Stieleria sp. JC731: one gene and its partner. The protein of the gene in region 1 interacts with the protein of each later gene in a pairwise test. Links are inferred from orthologs where the notes say so. Each region holds a gene or a part of one and is shown in the gene's direction. Other genes may lie near its edges. The genes, in order: LOC67_RS23285 and dnaB.

Evidence for each region.
Region 2: the proteins of LOC67_RS23285 (region 1) and dnaB interact in binary tests that used the Escherichia coli proteins (3 or more experiments, as listed by UniProt). The link is inferred for Stieleria sp. JC731 from one-to-one orthologs.

Annotation. Positions count from the first base shown.
Region 1 is NZ_JAJKFQ010000026.1:166,814-178,376, forward strand. Bases 2,998-5,892 are described here. They hold LOC67_RS23285 (ATP-dependent helicase), read left to right. Parts: upstream 2,998-3,393; coding sequence 3,394-5,391; downstream 5,392-5,892. Other genes in these bases: LOC67_RS23290 (sugar phosphate isomerase/epimerase family protein), read right to left, coding at 5,430-5,892. Also shown: tyrS (tyrosine--tRNA ligase), read right to left, coding at 1-101; ispD (2-C-methyl-D-erythritol 4-phosphate cytidylyltransferase), read right to left, coding at 94-810; Gfo/Idh/MocA family protein, read right to left, coding at 945-2,141; hypothetical protein, read left to right, coding at 2,330-2,968; more of sugar phosphate isomerase/epimerase family protein, read right to left, coding at 5,893-6,215; NAD-dependent DNA ligase LigA, read left to right, coding at 6,462-8,513; hypothetical protein, read left to right, coding at 8,730-8,891; hypothetical protein, read right to left, coding at 9,275-9,460; sigma-70 family RNA polymerase sigma factor, read left to right, coding at 9,769-10,455; hypothetical protein, read left to right, coding at 10,511-10,768; hypothetical protein, read left to right, coding at 10,765-10,953; hypothetical protein, read left to right, coding at 10,954-11,563. UniProt on the Escherichia coli protein: Rep helicase is a single-stranded (ss)DNA-dependent ATPase involved in DNA replication; it can initiate unwinding at a nick in the DNA. It binds to ssDNA and acts in a progressive fashion along the DNA in the 3' to 5' direction.
Region 2 is NZ_JAJKFQ010000005.1:758,118-769,706, reverse strand. What follows is about bases 5,812-8,732. They hold dnaB (replicative DNA helicase), read left to right. Parts: upstream 5,812-6,509; coding sequence 6,510-7,955; downstream 7,956-8,732. Other genes in these bases: LOC67_RS13815 (DUF3352 domain-containing protein), read right to left, coding at 8,108-8,732; LOC67_RS13825 (DnaA ATPase domain-containing protein), read left to right, coding at 5,812-6,327. Outside these bases: aroH (chorismate mutase), read left to right, coding at 36-473; hypothetical protein, read left to right, coding at 486-1,541; hypothetical protein, read right to left, coding at 1,538-2,179; ndk (nucleoside-diphosphate kinase), read left to right, coding at 2,623-3,093; transcriptional repressor LexA, read right to left, coding at 3,245-3,844; more of DnaA ATPase domain-containing protein, read left to right, coding at 4,603-5,811; more of DUF3352 domain-containing protein, read right to left, coding at 8,733-10,045; BON domain-containing protein, read left to right, coding at 10,287-10,973; CCA tRNA nucleotidyltransferase, read right to left, coding at 11,472-11,589. UniProt on the Escherichia coli protein: The main replicative DNA helicase, it participates in initiation and elongation during chromosome replication. Travels ahead of the DNA replisome, separating dsDNA into templates for DNA synthesis.

The DNA of each region.
Region 1 (11,563 bases):
TGCGGGCCCGATTGCAGCAATTTCGCCAAGCCATCTTCGTCGGTGGTCTGATGAATCAATCCACGCCAACGTAGTTCTGAAATCAGGTCTTTTTCACTCATCGCGTTTTGCTTTTCGACTTTGCACTATGGCTTCGGCAACCGTCAGGTCGCCTGGGTGTGTGATTTTTAGGTTTTCGGCGGAGCATTCGACTAAGGCAACGTTCACGCCAGTGCGTGAGACCAACTCGGCATCGTCGGTGGCCGGCCGTCCACGGTGACGCTTATAAGCTTGACGTAAAACGTCCGGTTTAAAAACCTGGGGTGTCTGTGCCATCCACAAGATGCTTCGATCAATCGTCGAACATGAACTGCCTTGGTCAAGTGATTGTTTGACCGTTGCCGTCATCGGCGAAGCCAGGATTGCCGCACCACACTGCAGGGCCTTTTCGAAAACTCGTTGCAATTCATCCGTGTGAACCAGTGGTCTGGCCGCATCGTGGATCGCTACCAAATCGATGTCGTTGTCTGTCGCTAGATGATCTAGACCCGATCCGACGCTATCGGTTCGCTCCGCGCCACCTCGAACAATCTCGATCTGTAGTTGCTCGATAACACGGGACTTCTCGTTTTCAAAGTAGTCACGGTCATCGTCTGAAATCGGCATCACCAGACGTACGACAGCTGGATGTCGCCGAAGCATTTCAGCTGTTTGTTGCCAGATGGGTTTGCCGTCCAATTGAGCGAATAACTTATTTCGCTCCGAACCAAATCGGCGCCCGCTTCCTGCAGCGGGCATGATTACGGCAACGCGACTCGGTGAGGCGGACATCAGTTTTCTAATTCTCGCTTGAACCGGTCACTTCAATTGGCAAACGCATATCGCTGCGTTTGCGTTCGATTTTCAGGCGGGTAACGCAAGGGCCGATCTGTTAGGCCCAAGACTTTGTGCTACCTACCCGTCGACTATCGACGAGCGGCTTCGTGCTTCAGAGGCAACCAAGCCGCATTTTCGCTGCTGCTGGCGACACACTGCTGAATGAAGTACATGCCTTCGACACCGTCGTAGCAGTTGGTGTAGACCGTGTCTTTCTGCTCGACTTTATCACCAGCGGCACGCTTTGCCATCGCGTCAAACGCCGCAGCGTAGACGTTGGCAAACGCTTCAAAGAATGCTTCGGGGTGTCCCGATGGCAAACGGCAAGCCGCAGCCCCCATCGAATTCATGAAAGGTGCGTTGGGGTCACGGGTGAGGATTTGATGAGCCTTCCCGTTTTGGCGGAAGATCATCTCGTTCGGGTTTTCTTGCCGCCACTTCAAAGAACCTTTGGTGCCGTCGATTTCGATTTCGAGATCGTTTTCGCGGCCATGGCTGATCTGTGATGCGGTGACGGTCCCCAAAGCTCCGTTTTCATAACGAATCACTGCGGTGCCATAGTCGTCAAGTTTTCGGCCTTCGACAAACGCCTTCAAGCTGCAGCTAACCTGATCGGGCAACAGTCCGGTCATGTAGCGACCGAGGTTGTAAGCGTGCGTCGCGATGTCACCGAAGGCTCCCGCAGCGCCACTCTTGCTTGGGTCAGTTCGCCATGCCGCTTGCTTTTGATCTTCGGCTTCAAGCGATGTACGCAACCAACCTTGGATGTACTGGGCACGAACGGCGTTGATCTCGCCCAGTTCACCGCTGGCGATCATTTCGCGAGCTTGGCGAATCAGGGGATAACCGGTGTAGTTGTGCGAGAGCGCAAAAACGACATCGCTGTTTTGAAGCGTTTGCAGCAACTGTTCCGCTTGGGCCAAATCGAACGTCATCGGCTTGTCGCAAACGACGTTAAAGCCGGCTTTGATTGCCGCGTCGGCAACTTCGAAGTGAACGTGGTTTGGCGTGGCGATGCTGACGAAGTCGATCCGTTCGCCCTCGGGAAGCTTCAGTTCTGCGTCCAGCATTTCTTGATAGCTGGTGTAAGCTCGGTCTTCGGCGATTCCGTAATCGGGCGCGGATGCCTTCGCACGTTCGGGATTGCTGCTCAGTGCACCGGCAACCAATTCAGCGCGATTGTCTAAGCAAGCGGCAATGGAGTGAACGCGGCCAATAAAGGAGCCTTGTCCTCCGCCAACCAGTGCCATTCGGAGCTTGCGGTTTAGGGGTTCATTCAGAGCCATGGCGGTTTTGTTGACCTCGGTGATGCGAAGGGAGACAATAAACGCTTCAAGGGGAAAAAATCTCAGCAGGTTGCAATCGTAAAGATCCTCCGCCTGCGCTACAATTCCCCGTCAACCGCTTGTCCGGCCCCTCAACTGCTTGTCAGGCTCGTCTTCGACATTCAAACCGTTCGTCTGGAGCTTCGTTCATGACCTTGATCCCAACCGAAACCAATGCCGAAACGTCGTCGGCTGAATCGCGCATCGAAAATCTATCGTCGCGTCGAAAGGGTCGGAAACTTACCGTCTTTTTTGCGGTAACAACACTTGCGGCGACATTTGTTGCCGCTTACTTCGCCGGTCAAACACAAGCCCTGCGTGAAACCAGCTCGGGCACCGAAGTCGGCCAATGGAAACTTCCAGCACTCAACGCAACGGCCGCCATTTCCAGCGAAAAATTTTCGATGGCAACCGGTTTGATTAGCAACGAAGCCGAGGGGCTTTTCGTTCTCGACCACAATTCTGGTCTGTTGCAATGTTCGGTGATGTATCCACGGCTTGGCAAATTCATGGGCCTTTTCACCGTGAACGTCCAAGACGTCTTGGGAACCGGCAAGGGCACTGGCTACATGATGGTGACCGGGCTGGTCGACGCCCCCAGCAGCAACAACAACCCAGTTGCAAACTCCGTGATCTACGTTCTGAATACATCAAACGGTACCTACGCTTGCTACTACATTCCCTTCAACCGAACGTTCTTAAATTCGGGCAAGCCACAGCAGGGTTCATTGGTTCTGCTATCCACCGGTTCGGCTGACCCAGTGATCGACCGGGACGCTCAGCGCTAAATCGACCTCAGCGTTCGATCAGGACGCACACGCACGGCTGGGCGGCGAATCGTGTTGCTGATTGGTTCGAAGTACCGTTTACCAGTTCAGTCGGGTTCGTAATAAAACAAAGAAACGCTGGTGGGGCATTCCTCATCCAGCGTTTTTTTTATTTTGGCGCTATGCAACGAGGCGGTATTGACTCCCTCGAATTGCGACGCGCGGCAAAATCCTCGTTGACCTAAATTGTCACCTAGCTGGGACTGCATTTTACGGATCTGCCGAACTGCGGAGCCTGGACAGGTCATCTGCTGATCGTCGCTTGCCGATTTCCGCGGAATCATTAGCATTTCAGCTGAACGTACCGAACGCCAACGGTGCTCAATTTTGGCGACCATTCGTATCGCCGCTGGCCACCTCATCATCTCGCACGCTCAGGATCCCCGTTGTCTCACGGATTGAATCCCGCCCAATCAGACGCGGTCAACACATTGTCGGGGCCATTGTTGGTGCTTGCCGGAGCCGGAACGGGCAAAACGCGTGTGGTCACGTTTCGCATTGCCAATTTGATCAAACATGGGACGTCTCCTGATCGGATTCTGGCAGTCACGTTCACCAATAAAGCCGCCGGTGAAATGAAAGAGCGGATCGGTGAGCTGTTGGGGTATTCGAAAAAACGCAAAAAACGTGGCGAGAAACGCCCTGAGCCAACCATCAGCACCTTTCACGCACACTGCGTCAAAGTTCTTCGGCGTCACGCGACAGCGCTGGGCTATCCCGACAAATTTTCGATCTATGACCGAAGCGATCAGGAGTCGCTTGCTCGAGCGGTGCTTCGCGAATTGCGTCTGCCCAACACAGCGCTCAAGCCCGGTGACTTGCTGAACATTATCAGCAACTGGAAAAACGCTTCGATCCTTCCCGATCGAGCTCCCTTGGAAGCTTCAAATGACCGCGAGCATTTGGCCGCCGCGGGCTATCGACGTTACCAGGAGGGTTTGAAAAGCCGCGGCGCGATGGACTTTGACGACCTATTGCTGCAGACCGAGATGCTTTTCGATCAGCACATCAGCATTCGCGACGAAGAAGCCAAGCGGTTTGATCACGTCCTTGTCGATGAATACCAAGATACCAACGGTAGTCAGTATCGCATCACAAGGCACCTTGCCGGTGCGCACCGAAATCTCTGTGTGGTCGGTGACGACGATCAATCGATTTATGCCTGGCGTGGTGCCGACGTTACTCACATTCTGAACTTTAAGAACGATTGGCCGGATGCCAAAGTCGTTTGTCTGGAGGCGAACTATCGCAGTTGTGGTTCGATCCTCGAAATGGCGAACCGGCTGATCAAGTTCAATAAGTATCGGCACGACAAGGTCCTGCGTCCGTCACGTCCCGATGGCATCCGTCCGCGTATCGCACAGCACAAAGACGAAATCAAAGAGGCCCAATCGGTTGTTAGTGAGATCAAACACCTGATCGAAAACCAACATATCCAACCACGCGACATCGCGATCTTGTTCCGTACCAACGAACAGCCACGACTCTTTGAAACCGAGCTTCGTAAAGCGAATGTCCCCTACGTGATGTTGGGTAGCCAATCGTTTTTTGATCGGCGCGAAGTGCGTGACATGGTCGCTTACCTCAAGTGGATCGACCAACCCGACGATGAAGTCTCGTTGCTTCGTGTTATCAATACACCGGCACGCGGCATCAGTGCCAAAGCGGTGAAGACGTTGATGGAACATGCCGTCGCCGCGGGCGTTCCCATTTGGCAGATCATGCAGAAGCCAGATTTGGTTGCCGATCTATCCCCAGCAGCACAGCGTGGTGTCGAGCAGCTCAAGTCGATTCACGCCGACGTCAACACAAGAGCTAAAAGTGATTCGCTGGCGGCGGCGATGGAGACCCTGCTGACTCAAACCGCTTACAGCGACGAAATCAACCGTTTGTACGACGAACCCGAAGATCGTCAAAACCGCATGGCGTCGTTGGGAGAGGTTACCAACGCGATCTCGGCTTTCGAAGATGGTCGCGATGACGCTGACTTGACCGGGTTCCTTGCCGACATCGCTTTGTCGGGGCGTGAGATGGGAAACGAGAAAGACAAGCTAGCGATGCAAAACGCGGTGTGGCTATTGACGCTACACGCCGCCAAGGGACTGGAGTTCCCTGTCGTCTACATGGTTGGGCTCGAAGAAGGCCTGCTGCCACATTCACGTAGCGTTAAATCGGGACGTGACGAAGACATCGCCGAAGAGCGTCGTCTTTGCTACGTGGGAATCACCCGCGCCCAGGAAAAACTGACCATGTCACTCGCGTTGACCCGCCGAAAATGGGGCAAGGCACGGCCGACAATCCCAAGTCAGTTTTTATACGAAGTGACCGGACAGGCCGAAAATGCCAAGAAGTACCAACGCAAACGCGGGACTCCGGCCCGATAGTGAGTCCAACCTGCGGGCGATGGCTTGCAGTTGACGGTTTAAAACCTTGCCAGATTTCGCAGGTAGGAAACGCCGTGGGCGATCTCGTCGATTGTCGAGTCTTCTCGGCCGACGATCATCGGTCCGCTAAAGTCTGCGTCGTCGAGTGTTGCCAATAGATGCGGGTAGTCGACGGTGCCTTCGCCAATCGGAACACGAATTCCACGCCCGGCAGCGAGGTCCAGGACGCCATCGGTGGCACAAACGACTTGGACGCGGGATTTCAGCTTCGCTAATGATTCGATCGCATCATGGCGATTGACGACCAGCTGACCGGGGTTGAAAGCAACCGCGACGAAACCTTCGTCGTCTCTATCCAAAAGTTGCGCCAGAGTCTCGCCTGATTCGGCCCCCGTTTCAGCGGCTAAAAATGCCCCGACACGTGCACCGTAACGGCCGAGGTCTTGCATCACCGATTCCAAGGTTTCATATCGAGGATCGGTAATTTCTTCAGGTACGTAACCGATGTGATTGATGACGGCCGATGCGCCCAATTTGTAGGCAAGCTGCATCGCTGACTTCGTCGCATCAATTCGCCGTTGCAAGTCTTGCGGATTGTCATACCCACGACGCGTTTGAAAACGGAGGCTGGCGACACGCAGGTTGCGTTCATCAAGTAGCTTCTTCAGGTGTCTTAAACCGGTTTCGGTCAAGCTATCCGGATGAACTTCGCCACGACCGTTTAACTCAACCGAGCCAACGCCCATTCTGGCTGCCACATCAAGTGACTTTTTCAATGGCAGTTTCAAGGCGTCCAAGCGGATCGCGATTTTCGGTTCGGTCATGAGACTTTACAACGATGAGGCAGTTTCGAGCATGGAAATTAGCGTTCGATTGTGAACCAAGCAAGCACGAGATGAACAGGGCGAGGCGAACAGACGGATGTTTGGTCGGCAAAGCAATCGTTTTAAGGGGAAGGCTTTAGCCTACGTCCCAGATCTTTCCTAATCGCCTATGATAGTGACTTGATTCGACGTCTCGATTCGACGTCCAGTCAGACAGTCCGACTTTTTGCTCTGAGTGTGATATTGATGGCTGATCCTGCGAAACGAGTGGATGAACTTCGCGACGAAATCCGCAAGCATGACAACGCGTATTATGTGCTCGCCCAACCGACCATCACCGACCTGGCATACGACCAGCTGCTGGACGAACTTCGTCAGCTTGAACAGCAGCACCCGCAGCTACTAACCGCGGACTCACCAACGCAGCGAATTGGCGACGAACCCGTTCCACATTTGGAACAGGTCGAACACTCCGTTCCCATGTTATCGATCGATAACACGTACTCCATCGAAGAGCTACAAGCGTATTTTGAGCGGACCGAAAAGCTGCTCGAAGGGCAGGCAATCGGTTGGGTGATGGAGTACAAAATTGATGGGGTCGCCGCTTCGATTCGCTACGAAGACGGGCAGTTGACTCGGGGCCTGACGCGTGGAAACGGAGCCGTCGGTGACGATATCACGCACAACATACGCACGATCCGTGATCTTCCGCTGCGAACGTCGGGCGATACCGCACCCGCCGTGCTCGAAGTCCGTGGCGAAGTCTACATGACAAACGAGGATCTGTCGGAGCTCAACAATCGCCAAGTCGCCTCTGGTGGTGAGCCTTACAAGAACACTCGCAACGTCACCGCGGGGACAATTCGGTTGCTCGACCCGGCGATCGCGGCCCAGCGCAACCTGCGTTTCTTTTGTCATGGCGTCGGCCAAGTCGAAGGACTGCGAGCGACAAACCACATGGAGTTTCTTCGCGAGGTCGCCTCCTACGGAATTCCGATGACTCCGGATGTGAAAGAGTTCAAGCACTGGAAAGACGCATTGTCAGCAGTGCAAAAACTGGAAGAGGCGATGCCAGATTTGGCATTCGAGATCGATGGGATCGTCTTCAAGGTCAACGATTTCGCGCAGCGTGACGAACTGGGGATGCGCAGCAAAAGTCCTCGTTGGTTGATTGCCTATAAATTCGAACGCTATGAAGCCACAACGGTCCTGGAAAAGATCACCGTTCAAGTCGGTAAAACGGGCGCGATCACTCCGGTTGCTCACTTAAAGCCGGTCAACATTGCCGACACAACCGTCTCGCGTGCTTCGCTGCACAATGCTGACGAGATCGAACGTTTGGACGTACGTGTGGGCGACGTCGTCGTGGTTGAAAAGGCTGGCAAGATTATTCCCAAAGTCGTCCGCGTTGAAAAACACGAGCGTTCCAAAACGCTGCGCAAGTTCAAATTTCCTGACCAGTGTCCCGAATGTTCGACCGAGCTAGTTCGTGACGAAGGCGGGGTCTACATCCGCTGTCCCAACCCACAGTGCCCGGCCCAACTGAAACAACGATTGATTTATTTCGGAAGTCGTACCGGCATGGATATTGATGGGTTGGGTGAGGAAGTCGTTGATTTGTTGTTGTCGCATGAACTCGTTTCCAGCTACGCCGATCTTTATCGATTACAAGTCGAACAACTCAGCGAGCTCGAATGGAAGAAGCAGCGCAAAGGAAAAGATGGCAAGCTTGTCGAAGTTAAGTTTGGAAAACGCAATGCGGAGAACCTCGTCAAAGGCATCGAGAAAAGTCGCCAGCGCGGTCTTGCACGCGTCTTATCGTCTATCTCGATTCGCCACGTTGGCCCGCGCGTTGCGAAGCTGATCACTGCGAAATATCCGACCATCGAATCGCTGCAGGCAGCCAGTACGGAAGACCTTGCAGCGATTCACGAGATCGGCGAACGGATCGCTGAGAGCTTGCATGAGTTTTTGCACGATGACTATGGCCAGCAAATCATTCAGCAGTTCGCCGATGTCGAAGTCAAACTATTTGATGATGTCGAGGTATCTGAATCTGGCAACCGTCCGCTCGATGGCAAGACGCTTGTCGTAACAGGCACTTTGAATCACTACAAACGTGATGAAATCAAAAAGCTGATCGAGCAACTCGGCGGTCGGGCATCGGGAAGCGTCAGTAAGAACACGGATTATCTGGTCGCTGGGGAGAAGGCGGGCAGCAAGCTCGATAAAGCGAACCAGCTGGGAGTCAAGGTGCTCTCTGAAGATGAATTTCGACAGCTAGCCGAAGGTGAGTAACGTATCACCGTCGATCGACGGTGATGTTGCTTTAAATCAACATCGCGTCCCACCTGGTACGACCCATCCAATCGCCTTGGAGCGTTTTGTAAGCAGGGCTGTACTTGGAATTGATGAAAATAGAGTGACAGAAATGGGAGGCCGATCGAGCCTGGAAATGTTGACGTACGATTTTGCGATTTTCGAGTCAAAGTTGGCGAACATTGCGAGGGTAAGATGATCGAAAAATTCATTCAGGAAAATCAGATTTTTGTCGGTCTGGCGCTCATTCTGGGTGTCGGGCTGCTCGCGTCTATTTTCTCGCTCGGCGGTTTTGACGGCCATTCATCGAGTGACTGGAGTGGTGACTGTGACGGCGATTTCGGCGACTTTGACTAGGTTCAGCATGAAATCTGAAGCGGATCAATTGGAACGTGATGCAGGGAGCTTCAAAGTGAGAAAAGCTTGACCGGAGCAGCGGGAGCGAGGTCGAGATAGCCGAATTGGCGACCAAAGATGAAAATGTTTCGAAACGGCGTGAACTTGCTGAGGGTAAACGTACGAAACAGTCAGGTACGTCGATGAAGCGAGTGTTAAAAAACCGAGCATCGAAAGCCGATCCGGGCCTTGTTGGGCAGCCGGATGTTTTGTAAATAATGTGCCTCGCAGGAAGCACTGCAAAAAACAAAAAGGCGGCATAGCTCAGCTGGTTAGAGCAGCGGAATCATAATCGTATGAAACCGCTGCTTTTTGCATTTAATACCACGTTTTTACGTGAGTTTCTAGTCCTCGACCGGATTGCAGCGGACCCTAACGACCGTCACTGACGGTAGCTCACCGTCATGCATCTGATCACCGGCGCATCGGTCACCGTCATATCGAATCTTCACTCGGTGTGGGACAACTTCTACGTCAACGCCCACGCTCTTGTATGCGATCGCTTCACTGATCGCCTTGTCTTTTTTCATCAGCCACGGACCATCATTTCCCGTCCTGATGAATCTGATTTTGTACTGCATCTTCACTGACACATTCAGCTTGTGGATTGGAAAAGCGAGTGAAGTTATTTGCATGAACGCAAAGGTCAAAAGCAAACCTGACGGCAGTAGGTGCGAATAACCGTTTCTTAACACAGAACTGTCTACAGACCCCTCAACCGACGTTGCTTCGTTTTCTCAGAAGTGCAGTTGACTAAAAACATCGCGTAGCTACATTTCAGAAACAGTCCTGTTTAGGGCGTAGATCGGTTTTAAGTAAATCTCCCACGGAACGGCAAATGCTTAGCGACTTTATCAAGTCAGTCCAACTATCCGATGATGAACAACTTCGCTTGATCAAGAATGTGCAGGAGGACAACTGTGAGGAATCACTGATGATGTTGATTCGCCAGTACCTTGATGCGATCGAGTCGATCTGCAATTCAGGCTCGACGAAGTGCAAGCAGACTGCAGAGGAACGCGAGTCACTTGCAGTTGAGGCAGTCATCAATTCCGTCCGCAAGTTCGATGAGAATCGCGGAACCAAACCGAGCACCTACATCTTTCAATCGATGCTGAACTCAGTGTTCGACCGCGATGAAGCAGGTCCGATTCGGATTAGCAAACGGCGGAACCAGGACGGCAAGTTTGCAAAGCGGATTCCAACGCAAGCGATCCATCCCGAAGACAAGGTGTTCAGCGAAAGCCTCGGTCCAGAAGAAGAGGCAGTAGAGGCAGAAGAGAAGGAGATCAACGAGCAGGTTCTGGATCGAATCCTGAACATCCTGTCCGAAGACGATCGGAAGCTTTACGCAGACTACAAGCGACACGGATTCGTCCAGGTGAACCTTGCGAATGAGTATGGGATCTCACGCGGAACAGCCCACAGTCGCATCAAGCGGTTAACGGAACGCATGACCAATGTCGGGCACCGAGCACGCATCGAAGTCATGGCGGAACGCCGCGAAGCTTTGTCGGCCTGCTAGTCCTGAACTTGACTGTTTCCCGTTTCACTCATACCCTTCCACGGAATCACCGATAATGACACTTTCACCCGAGATCCTTAAACGCATCCAGCATCAAGTTCGCGGAGGGTTGCGAACTATGGGAGAAGGTCGGGACATCAACATCGAGTTGACACAGACTCTCGAAAACTTCGGCAGTTTCGAATACAAGACCGTGAAGTTCCTGGTTGGACCGGCTTGCTGCGAAGTTGAAGCGGAGAAGTTTCGGCGGTGGTCGACCGACTTCGCTGCAGATTCAATCACTAACGCCTTAATTGGGAAGCTTCAAACATGAACGCCAAAGAACTCGCGCTACGATGCGCAGCCTGCTTGCAGATGGTCGCGGACAACGAAGGCAAGGTCGATGAATCGATCCGCGACGAATTGATGGAGAGCGTCAACTACACGCTCAGATTGTGCCTCGATGTCATGAACACCGAGGATACCAAACCACCAAACCTTGAACCGGGGAACAACTAAATGTCGATGGTAATCGCTATTGATAAGCTGACTGAGAAACAGCTGCTCAAGGACAAGATTCATAGGCTTGAACACAAGGCAGAATATTTGCAGTTGAAGCTCAACGGCGTGAAGGATCATAACGAAGCCTTGATGCGTAAAACGTCTGAGTTGGAGTGCTACAACAAGACGCTGGAAGCGAGCAACAAAGTGCTTCGAGAAGACTGTGCAGCACTGAACGAGAAGTCTGAGAGGCAGTCGCGCCGATTGGCTAACATGGCTTCGCAAATGGCTCAGTTGGATAAGGACAAGGAGTCGCTGCAGAACGAGATGAAGCGGTTGCAGGGTGATCGCGAATACCTGCGGAAGAAACATGACACGGTCGTGGAATGCCTTGTGCATGCCCGCGAAGAGTGTGAGCAGCTAAAGAATCGCTGCAAGTCGCTTGAATCTGAACTCGGGACGACCAAGCTGATGGCAGACACCGATCGGTTCAACAACGCTCACATGGAATCCGAGGTGACCATCCGTCAGATGCAGGGGGTTGTGGACTCGCAGAAGCTTGCCGACAACGAACGGCAGATCAGCATGATGACGTCCGAGATCAGGTATCTGAACGCCCACGCCAACG
Region 2 (11,589 bases), on another replicon or contig:
TTTGCATTCTTATCGAGAGTGAAAGGAAAGACGAAATGACGACCGCATGCCGAGGCGTTCGAGGGGCCACGACTGTCGATGTCGATGATCGCGATGAAATCTTGCTGAAAACGCGTCAGCTATTGGCGCTGATGATCCGCCAGAACGAAATCGACACGGCGGACGTTGCCAGCGCCCTGTTTACCGTTACCAAAGACCTTAAAGCAGAATTCCCCGCCTTGGCAGCCCGCCAATTGGGCTGGGATGAAGTGCCACTTTTGTGTGGATACGAGATTTCTGTCGAACGTTCACTGCCACGCTGCATCCGTGTGCTCCTACACTGGAATACACCAAAGAAGCAAGCCGATGTACGCCACGTCTATTTGCATGACGCGGTCAAACTTCGCCCCGACCTTTGTGACTTGCCGCCCGTCGATTTCGAAGAACTTGAACAATGGATTCAGTCACAGATCTCATCGAGTTCCGCAAGCTGAAAAGCTAACTTAGTGTCCCGCGCCCCCGCTCGCCCGGGGAAATCGGTCAACTGTCGAACGCTTACTGAGCCCCAAGGCTTTATTTTGGCGAAAAAGTCCAACCTGAGGTTTCAAACCGCTGCCGAACTAAGTGTGATCCACGCGTCTTACGTGATTGGAACCGGCGCCCGATGCACCGACAAAGCCACGGAAGACAAGTTGTCGGCTCCGACAAGCCAGATTAATACGAGGCTGGCATCGACCATGGCCGATGTCCCCGGTTTTTGGTCAGCCTTGTTCGCCGAAGTCGCTGCCGGCGCTTCGTTAAAGCTCGCCTGTGAAGAAGCACTTGCGATCGCAGGATGTAGTGAGCTGCAAATCGAAGCGACCGCGGCTGCACTTTGCAGCCAACTGGACGAATGCAGGATCGCCCTCGCCAATCGGTTCCCAAAACTGCAGGAACAGCTGAAGCTACGAGCCGGTCCGCTGCGTGATCGCTGGCAAACCTATGGTCCGGGGATGCTAATCGAAACCGCCAAACTGATCTGGCATTCGACGCCACCAGACGGTTGGTGGCCCGAAACGATCGACTGTTTGTTGGTCCAACCGTTTCGTGGTGGCGATGGCGGCTTTGATTCGGGAAGCCGTCGTATTTGGATCGAAGCGATGTTGACCGATCCCGATCCTGTCGTCACCGAAGTCACCCGCCTAGCGTATTACGCAACGCAGGTTGCCATCGGTAGACATTTGGAGCAGTCTCTCGGTCCCGGACCGCAAATCGATCATCCCGAAGGCTTCGGTTCCGGCACCCGTCGCCACACTCTACTGCCATGGGACTTGGGTTCGGTTCCGGTTGTCTTGCAAGCGGCATTCAACTTGGGGCTCCATTCCCAAAAGGATCTTCCCATCGGCAAGGCCATCACGCTATGGCGACTTGGCGACGAGGCTGTTGCCGAAACCACCGAAGCTTGGTGGAAACAATGGAAAGATCGCAACGCCGCAATGCCGGTCTCGCTAAAAGGCCTTTCCGAAATGCTGCAGCCACTCGCCCAGCGACGCCAAGCGAGTCGTCTTCAAGATCCCATCTAACCGTTGCTATCGTTGCCAATCTTGACTTTGATCGAACCGAGCATCTTGGTCATCTCTTCTTCTTTGGTGCCAACAAAGAGAATGTTATCCAAGACAATCGCTCGCTTTTCAGTCGCCGGATGCAAAATTAAACGACCTGCCCCAAGCAACGCATACTCAAAGACGTCGTTGATCTCTTTGTCGACACGCAAGTTGGGCGCCGGATAGCGTTTCAAGTCACTTAGCATGCCATGGTGGTGCAGCAGTTCGTTGTTGGAAAGTTCCCAGTAGTTGAATCGCGTGCTGACGAACACCGCGATGTACATCAATCCCATTCCGAACGTCATACACAAAAAGAAAGTCGTGTTCGCGACCGGTCGGATGCTTTTTGCCCAGCCTTCAAGTGCCGGTAGCAAACCCGGACGGGAAAGAAATAACAGCCATAGCCCCATAGCGACCGACGTCACCACGAACATCAACGTCAATGAAGTCGCTCGTGGAAAATCAAAGACGATGACGAACATATTCGCCATCAGAACGGCCAAGAACAATCCGGTCATCATCACGGCCGTTCTGTCTTCGACTGGATTGACCGAATCATAGCCGCCGAGCCACAGCACCAACGACGCGATAATCGAAACGATTAGAGTCGGATACATGAAAATGAATTTGGGGTAGGGAACAAGCAAAATTCGCTTTCTGGCCCCGTTCCCAGATGAACCACTCGACACGGGTGTTTTCGTTTCTTGTTGATCGCCTTGGCTCATCGCAACTGTATCCTGCCTTCACGTTCCTACTGTTTCTCACGTAGTGCTACCAATCGCACTCTGCACCGGTCGATGATCCCTCACCGACGACGGCCGTCCACGGATCATTCGCAGCTTTGCGATCGCCGTTGGACTGACTCGTCAATGAAAGATCACAGACTCGTGGATGAAAGTTTATCCTGCGTTCTGGTTCCGTGGCACCATTGCCGCGATTCACGGGCGCCAAAACATCCGAATCACGCTGCGATGTCAATTCTGCCCCGCTTCGCGCAACAGGGCACTCAACCAATAATCTCGGGCCAACCAATACATCAAATCAAACCCGGAGAAACACTATGAGCGATCAACTACAACGAACGCTTGTTCTACTGAAGCCAGACGCCGTCCAACGCCGCTTGATGGGTCAATTGATCGCACGATTTGAGGCCAAGGGGCTGAACATCATCGCGATGAAAATGCTGCAAGTCACTCCAGAATTGTCAAAGCAGCACTACGCCGAACACGTCGAAAAGCCGTTTTATCCAAGCCTGGAATCTTTCATCACTTCGGCTCCAATTGTGGCTTTGGCGATCGAAGGCCTTGATGTCATCAAAGTCGTACGTGACATGCTCGGTGCGACCAACGGGCTAAACGCCGCTGCCGGAACGATCCGTGGCGATTTCAGCAGCAGCCGCCAAATGAACTTGGTACACGCCAGCGACGGACCAGAAGCCGCCCAACGTGAACTGGAACTTTACTTCGAAAGTTCAGAAATTTGCGACTACGAGCCTGTTCTGACACCGTTCATGCGTGCTGGTGACGAGTAGACCTCGCGTCGCCTGTATGGCCGGACGCCGCTGATGGCTATGTCTGCGGATGGGCAGATTGAAAAGCAATAGGCAACGCTTTGCAGGAAGCGTTGCCTATTTTCGTATTGCGAATTTCTTAGCGGCCCAGACTCTTTGCGGCCCAAACCGACTAAATCCCGTTTCGGACCACTCCGACGGCGACGCCGATGACTTTTGCATCGGAGACGTACAACGGTGCCATCCCGCTGTTGGCGGGCTGCAGCCGAATCCTACCTTCCTCGGGAAACCAAAACTTCAGAGTTGAATCTCCGGTGGCAAGCTCCGCGACGACCATTTGTCCTGGCTCTGCCGAATCTTGTTTTTGAATGACGACAAAGTCGCCGTCCTGAATGTGGGCGTCAATCATCGAGTCGCCCGATACCTGCAGAATGAAACGATCGTTTTTGCAGAACATCCCGCTGAAATCGACGCGGTCGGTCTGTTCGAACGCCAAGGCTGTCGTTCCGGCTGCGACCAGACCCGCCATTGGCAAGCTGTGTCCGCGGTCGGCTGTCTCGGTCAATTCGATCGCGCGAGACTTATTGGGACTGCGTCGAATCAGTCCTTTTCGTTCCAGAGCGCGAAGGTGACACATCACACCGTTGGGGCTTTTGATGCCAAATGCTTCGCCGATTTCGCGAACTGTTGGCCCGTAGCCTCGGTTGATAATCAGTTCACGTATCAACTCATACACGCGGCGCTGCCGATCCGTGAGTTGCTTCGTTGCCATTTGCTTACTCGTTGATTTAGGAGTTATGTCGCCGAGCCGACAACCAACAGGAGTATACCCGATCCACCAGTGCAATTCCATCGTTGCCTGGCAATACATGACTTGGATCACATATGTCCAATATCGAAGTGTTAATCGGCGAGCGGGTGGTTGGCCCGACGCCTTCAGACAGCAAAAACAATTCGGCGGGCGGGTTTTTGCCGATGTAGATTCGATGAAGGGTCGCGTAGAAAAACGCCCCACACCGAACGTAAACCAATAACGTGACTGAACTTACAGCTCGAAACACGCATCCGTCACGGCGGTGGCGCTGAACCCTCAACACTTTTTCCACCCGCTTGAATTCTTTGACATTGGTCGAAAACCGTCCCAGCCCGATCATCCGGAGGGCGTCTCTAACCGTGAATTCTTGCCTCATGCGAATGAAGATCAACCGCCAGATTTAATCCAAAGCTCTCCGACGACAATTCGATTTGACTTGCGTGCTAGCAAACTTAGAATCTCGCCCACTCAACGAGCGTCGACGGGAATTGCTTTCAATTCCAGCACGGGGCGTTAAGAGAGTCAATTTGATGGGTTCGGGAGGCTGAAACGCCACCCAGCGGAGCTAGGTTGGCTGCTTTTCTTGCCAACGCTTTGGCTGCTTTTCCGAGCTAATCAACAGGATCACATTCACACCAAATTTGTCGGCCGGGATTCCCCACGTGGCCGTGATAGCAACGGTTGGCAATTTGGATCAGTTCGTTTCGCAATTATCCATGATGGAGGACTGCGCTCCCGGTATGTCCGCAACGCAAGGCTGCAACGATGACTCGGATGTCATCGTCACATTCAAGGAGGCTTTGAAGCAGCGTGTGGGCGCGGAGCGTTACCAGATTTGGTTTTCTGGGATCGAGTTCGAAGTCGAGACACCGCAAGCTGACGGAGCGAAACCGGACTGCATCATCGCAACCGCTCGCGGGCAGTTTGCTGCGGACCGTTTGAGCAAGAACTTCATGTCGTCGATGCGTGCGGCTGCATCTGCCGCATGCGGCGGACTGACCAACGTTCGTATCGATGTTGCCGGCGCCCCCGCTCAACAAGTCGGGCTGCCATTTGCCGATCAAAGCAGCGAAGAAACAGCTGCGACCGCGGACCCCGCTTTAGGTTCAAGTCAATCAACCGCCTCGGCTCAGCCGAACAGCGTAGGCCGAAAGAAACCAGGATCGGCGAAAAACCGTTCCTATAGCCGTCGCCCACAAACACAATCACTCGCTGCGATCCTCGCCGACGGAACCGACAGCCGCAAAACGGCTGCTCAGGCATCGGCTCCGGTGCCTGCTCGCCCCCAAACGTCTGCCCGACCACAAAATCCGGCAGCGACATCAAGGCAATCGAATAGCGGATCGGAGACCACCAGCGGTTCGCCCACAATGTCCGCTTCGACGCGTCAAAACATGCGTCAGGCAATGGACCATAGCTGGGACAATTTCGTTACCGGACCTTGTAATCGCTTGGCCGTGACCGCCTGCGAAATGACGATCGAAGCACCGCGGACCGCTTCACCGTTGGTCCTCTGGGGGCCTCCCGGATCCGGAAAGTCACACTTGCTTGGCGCGGTCGCTAAAAAACTTCGTTCGGTGCATCGCTTGCGACACGTGATCATCATGTCTGCGGAAGACTTCACGAACGATTTCATCAAAGCACTTCACGGCAACAGTCTGCCTGCGTTCCGATCGCGTTTCCGCGATGCCAGTGCGTTGTTGATCGACGACATTCAGTTCTTTGTCGACAAGAAGGCGACGATTCGTGAGCTCCAGCACACGATCGAGATGTTCGCCGAAGCTGGCAAACCGTTGGTCTTCGCAGGCACCAAAGCCCCGACTGAAATCAAAGGCCTGGGCGGCGAGCTTAGCGGCCGACTGGCATCAGGACTTGTCTGCCAAGTCAACAGCTTGGACTTTGACACGCGAGTGGAATTGCTCCGTCGTTACGCCGACAACAGCTCGCCAAAGTCTTGGCCTCAAGAAACATTGGCCGAAATCGCTGAATGTGTCGATGGTGATGGGCGATTGCTAATCGGCATCGCGAACCTGATTTCGCTGCTACAGCGGATGTATGGCGAAATGCCAACGATGGATCAGATTCGACAACACGGCTCACATTTGCTGCGATCATCGGGCGTTCCGATTACCTTGCAAACGATCGAACAAGCGGTCGAAAAAGTGTTCCAGCTTGAAGGCCGTTCGTTGCAATCGAGTTCGCAAGCGAAGAGCCTGACCGGACCTCGAATGTTAGCGATGTACCTATCGCGTGAAATGACCGGCAGTCCGTTTTCGGAAATCGGCGGGCACTATGGGGGACGCAGCCACAGCACCGCGATCCTTGCATCACAGCGAGTTCGCCAGTGGTTGGATTCCAATAAAACGATCGGCCGCGGAAACACCGCATTGTCTACCGACGAAGCCATTCGCCGCGTCGAGGCAACTTTAAAAACGGGCTAAGCAAAACGGGCTAGACGATTTGTCAGCCGGAAAGCCTGCCTGGACGTGTCGTCATTCTCTGTTCGTATTTGTCGGTTCCAACAAGAAGCTTTCAGTTGAACTTGCTCGTCGGCGGCGAACAATGGAAACTGACTGGCCAACTTCACCATCAATCTCAGCCAGAAAAACCAGGGATCGGAGCGTTGAGCACCGGAGACTTTGACCGTTCAAAGGACAAAAAGAAGAAACGCCCCCAGTCGGCGGCAGAGATCCTTCAGCGACAACCGCCATTTGATCTCGAAGCCGAGATGGGAGTGCTGGGAAGCATCCTGATTCTTCCGGAAGTCTGCGATGATCTCGCTTCGCTCCGCGCGGACGACTTTTATGATGACGCCAATCGCGCGATCTACGCGCAACTGCGCGACATGTACGATGGCGGGGAAAAGATCGACGTCACCCTGTTGGTTGCTCGGCTAAAGAAAGCTGACGAATTCGAAACCATCGGCGGTGCGGCCTACCTGGCGAGGCTGTCTTCTGCAGTTCCCAACGCGGCACACGCAGTTTACTACGCTGAGATCGTTTCCGAAAAAGCGGTCTACCGAAAACTGATCCACGCCGGTACCGACATCCTGCGTGATGCCTACGACCAATCCAGCGAAGCTCGCGAGCTGTGTGCTCAGGCGGAAGCCAAAGTGTTTTCGATCATGGACGGTCGATCGGCAAACTCATTGCACTCGATGAACGACGTTCTACATGCGGCGATGGACCGTATGGAGGCTCGCCTGCGCGGTGAAGTGACCGAGGGTACGGTCGAAACCGGGTTGCTGGATTATGACACGATGACCGGTGGCCTTCACATGGGCGAACTGATCATTTTGGCGGCCCGTCCTTCGATGGGTAAAACGGCCTTGGCGATGAACATTGCCGAACACTGTGCGATCGAATTGCGTCAGCCGGCGCTGTTCATCAGTTTGGAAATGTCCGGGATCGAACTTGCCGACCGGATGCTCTGTAGCCTTGCGCGTGTCAACGGCCACAAATTACGTAACGGTACGATCAGCGCCGACGATCAGACGCGATTGATCAACAAAGCGAACGAAATTAGCACCGCCCCGTTCTACGTCGATGATTCCCCCAGTCGAACGGTCAGTGAAATCGCGGCAGCGGCAAGACGTATCAAACGTCGAGAGAACGGCCTCGGTCTGATCGTGATCGACTACCTTCAGCTGATCGAACCGGACAACTCACGTGACCCCCGGCAGGAACAGGTCGCAAAAATCGCACGTCGTCTGAAAGGGATGGCTCGGGAATTAGAAGTCCCGTTGCTTTGCCTGTCTCAGCTGAACCGGCAAGCCGAAGACAGCAAAGACCACAAACCCAAACTTAGCCACCTTCGTGAATCTGGTGCTATCGAGCAGGATGCTGACGTTGTGATGTTCGTCCACCGTGAAGAGTACTATCACCGGGGCGAAGAACGCGCTCAGTACGCCGGTCAGGCTGAAATCATTATCGCTAAACAGCGTAACGGCCCGGTCGGCGATGTACAGCTAACTTGGGAATCCGACTTCACACGATTCGGAAACCGAGCCCCCGAGCATCACGACGAATTCAGCGACTATGCCGAATTCACTACCCCGGGCGGCTTCTAATCAGAGCTTTGATCGGCTCCAAGGATTTGCCCATCGTTTTGCCGCAAGACGAATTCTGAGTCCGTCTTGCGGCCGCCCAGTGCGAACACCTTTCCCGGCTGATGCGGATCACCCAAACCAGCCGGGAACGAGTGGTTGACTTAGCGTCCGGTTCAGTTCGTCTCCGGATCGGGACGAAGCGAAAAGAAACCGAAGTGGATTCCATCGGGTTCGTTGTAGCCGAATGATCCGGTCGGTGCGAAGTACTTTTCTAGTTCCGAGAATGGCGGCAACTCGTTGCGGTCCATAAGCTCCGAGAACTTTCTTGCGACAACGTTGTTCTCTCCGGCACTTCGCAAGAAGTTGCGAGAGTTCTGGTCTTTCGCCAAGTCATAAATCATCCGCATGCCTTCGGCACCATCGATGAACGACAGCATGAATGGCTCATCGCCATCCAGCTTGCCACCGAGCTCACCTGACACCAACGAGTATTCGGGCAGGTCGACCAGACGGGGCAATTTCCCAGCTTGGGCGAGAGCAACCTTTTCGATGAAATCGGTGCTGTCACAGTAGATCAACCATTTATCCAGCACTAAAAAGCTAGGCTCTGGCCGACGAAGGTTCTTGGGAAAGTTCTGTCCTGGACCACGCATCCGATAGACAACGTGACCAGCAATCGTTTCGACGTTGAGGCCTCGTTGCATTCGGTCGCGAACCTCGGCCAAGTCCGATTTTGCCTTCGCAGCATCTTTCAGTTCGAACGCAAATACATTCACGCCACTGTTGATTCGCATAGGCGGTTCCATCCAAACCAGCCTGACGAATCGACCGGTAAAGTTTCCGAGAACGTCGTCTTGAACGCTGATCCCGATTCGTGTGCTGACGGGATCTTCGACAAACCGCTTTAGTGCGTCGGCTCCCTGGAATCGGTCCAGCACTTTGCCAAAGTTTTCATAGGCTTTCGCAAAATCCCAGTTCAGCGAAGTGTACGTCACGACTTTTTCAGGAACCCAGTCCGGCGGTGCTGTGACACCGGTCTCTGGACGCAGCACTCCCAACAGTCCGTCACGCGGCGGGTCAATCTTGATATGCCAATGAGCGATGCTTTCGAAAACATCGCCGCCACGGAATGAACTCCCGCCGATTCCACCAATTCTCGCGACACCGAGGTCTTCGATCGAGGGCCACAGCAATGCGACGGTGATCGAATCCGATCGTTTGATGATACGATCAGCAATCGCATGTGGATCAATAAAGAAAGTCAACTGCGGACGCGTTTCTTCTGCGCCGACACACCGTGAAATGATCGTGCCGAAGGTGGCATTCTCGGCTAACGTTGGCTCATCGCTTTTGCCGATCCAATGATTCAAAACGTCTTGTGCGGCAGAATTACCAACTCCGATCACGAATGTCCCATCCCGTTCAAAGAATTCGATGGGAAGACGCCCGGCACGATTGGGCAACATCCGCTTGACTTCGGTACCGTCGATTTTTACAACACGGCGAACACGTTGCTTGGTGAGTTCACGCTCAAACCGATCAACGATCTTCATCAAGCTATCGATATTCTCACCGGCGTCGACGATAAACGTGAACCCGAACGAGTACTGCTCGCGAAGCTCTTGTCGTTTTTTGCGTCGCTGAATCTCACTTTCGTCAGCATCGTCGTCGAAAGTGAGTTCCGGCTTTTCGTCACCTTCAAGTGGCTTTGCCGGATGAATCGCGATGGCGACTTGGCCTTGCGGAATGTCCAGCAATTCGTCCAGGCCGATACCGATCTCATCGCTTACCTGTTGGAACAAATCTTTGAGCGTCGCATAGAATTCATCGGCAAAGGGACGCATCTTGGGATCGTTGATCATCATCCCCAGCGAAGACTTTTTCATGTCTTTGCGAAGATCAGCAGCGTTGTCCAACCGAATGTACGCCAGGGAATCGCTTGGGAACAAACGAGGAGCCCCGGGCAGACTGTCGGACGAATCGTTCTCCGCCGCCGGTGCCGACGGCATGCCGACCGCTAGGCCTACCGTCGTCAGAAACACGGCGGCCAAAGTCTGTTTCATGTAGGGAGCGAATCGTAGAGATCCGTCTCGCGCTCGAATCGTGCTCATGATCAATCTCAAGAGGGAGGGAAAAGTTTAGGTGCCCCGATTTGGCGGCCAATTGCCAAAGGTGACAGTGCCTGAATTTGCGGTCCTGGTCTGAACTTGCCGACTGATTCGGTTTTGCGGTCCGAATCTTGGCACTTTGAACTGAACTTGGCAGGCAAAAACCGAAACGTTTGGAGGCGCCAAACGTTAAAGTAGGGTAACAAATTCAACCAATTCATTTTCGCAAGCGGTGACCGCATCCATGCTGAATTTGCCATCTGACAGCCTCAACCAACGTCGCTTTCATTGCGTCTTCATCGCTTTGGTAGCCAATTTGTCACTCGCATGCTTGGCCAGTGCTCAGTTTTCCTCTGGAAGCACGACTACCGGAACCGACAGCACTTCATCCTCAACCGGAACGTCGACCGGCAGTTCCACAATGGGGTCCGGCAGCAGTTTTTCACTCTCCGCATCCAGCAGCGAAGGTTTTTCTGGAGTCCAGCGTGGATCGTCCATCGGTTCCGAGAACGTCCAGGGTTTCGGGGCTGCCGCGGAGTCGTCCGGAACCACCGGGCGATCGAGCGCGACAAGTGCCCGTGGCGGTGGCATGGGAGGTCTCGGTGGCCTTGGCGGATTGTTTGGAGCCTTAGGAAATGCCTTCGGCGCACAGAATTCCGCCAATTCACAACCAACCATTCGTGTCCGTCTGCGATCGGCAATCAACGCTCCGCCGCTTAGCAGCGTGCAAGTTCAATCGGCGGCAACGAAAGTCTTCGACCGGCTTCCGGCGAACAGCAGCGTTCGAAACGTCAACATCACCATGGCCGGGCGAACCGCCGTCCTAACCGGAGTGGTTTCCAGCGAGAAAGATCGCCGGATGAGCGAGCTGTTGATGCGGTTGGAACCAGGGGTGAGCCAGATCGACAACCAAATCACGATCGCCGAATAAGTCTGAAGTCAATGGTCCCGGATGGATGGTTTGTTGTTTTAACCGCGGCTAACGCCGTTGCGGCTCATGGGTCTGCCTACTGAGCCGATACGCGCTAGCGTCGGTTACTCCCATCCTGGTCCAGACACAAAGCCTCACTCAACCGCGGCTAACGCCGATGCGGCTCAAGGGCCACCTACTGAGCCGATACACGCTAGCGTCGGTTCTTCCCATCCTGGATCCAGACATAACATCTCTCTCAACCGCGGCTAACGCCGTTGCGGCTCAAGGGCCACCTATTGAGCCGATACGCGCTAGCGTCGGTTACTCCCATCCCGGTTCCAGACAAAACATCTCTCTCAACCGCGGCTAACGCCGTTGCGGCTCATGGGCCACCTACTGAGCCGATACGCGCTAGCGTCGGTTATTCCCATCCTGGTCCAGACACAAAGCCTCACTCAACCGCGGCTAACGCCGTTGCGGCTCTTGGGATTTTCCGATTCGCCACACGGAACAACTTCATTCTGCGGCCAGTTCTCGGACGATTGTGAGCGCGGATTCTTTTGAATCCAATTCGCCGTCGAGCTGCAACTGCCGAATCTTGGCCAGCCATGAACGGAACTGCGGCCCCGGACGA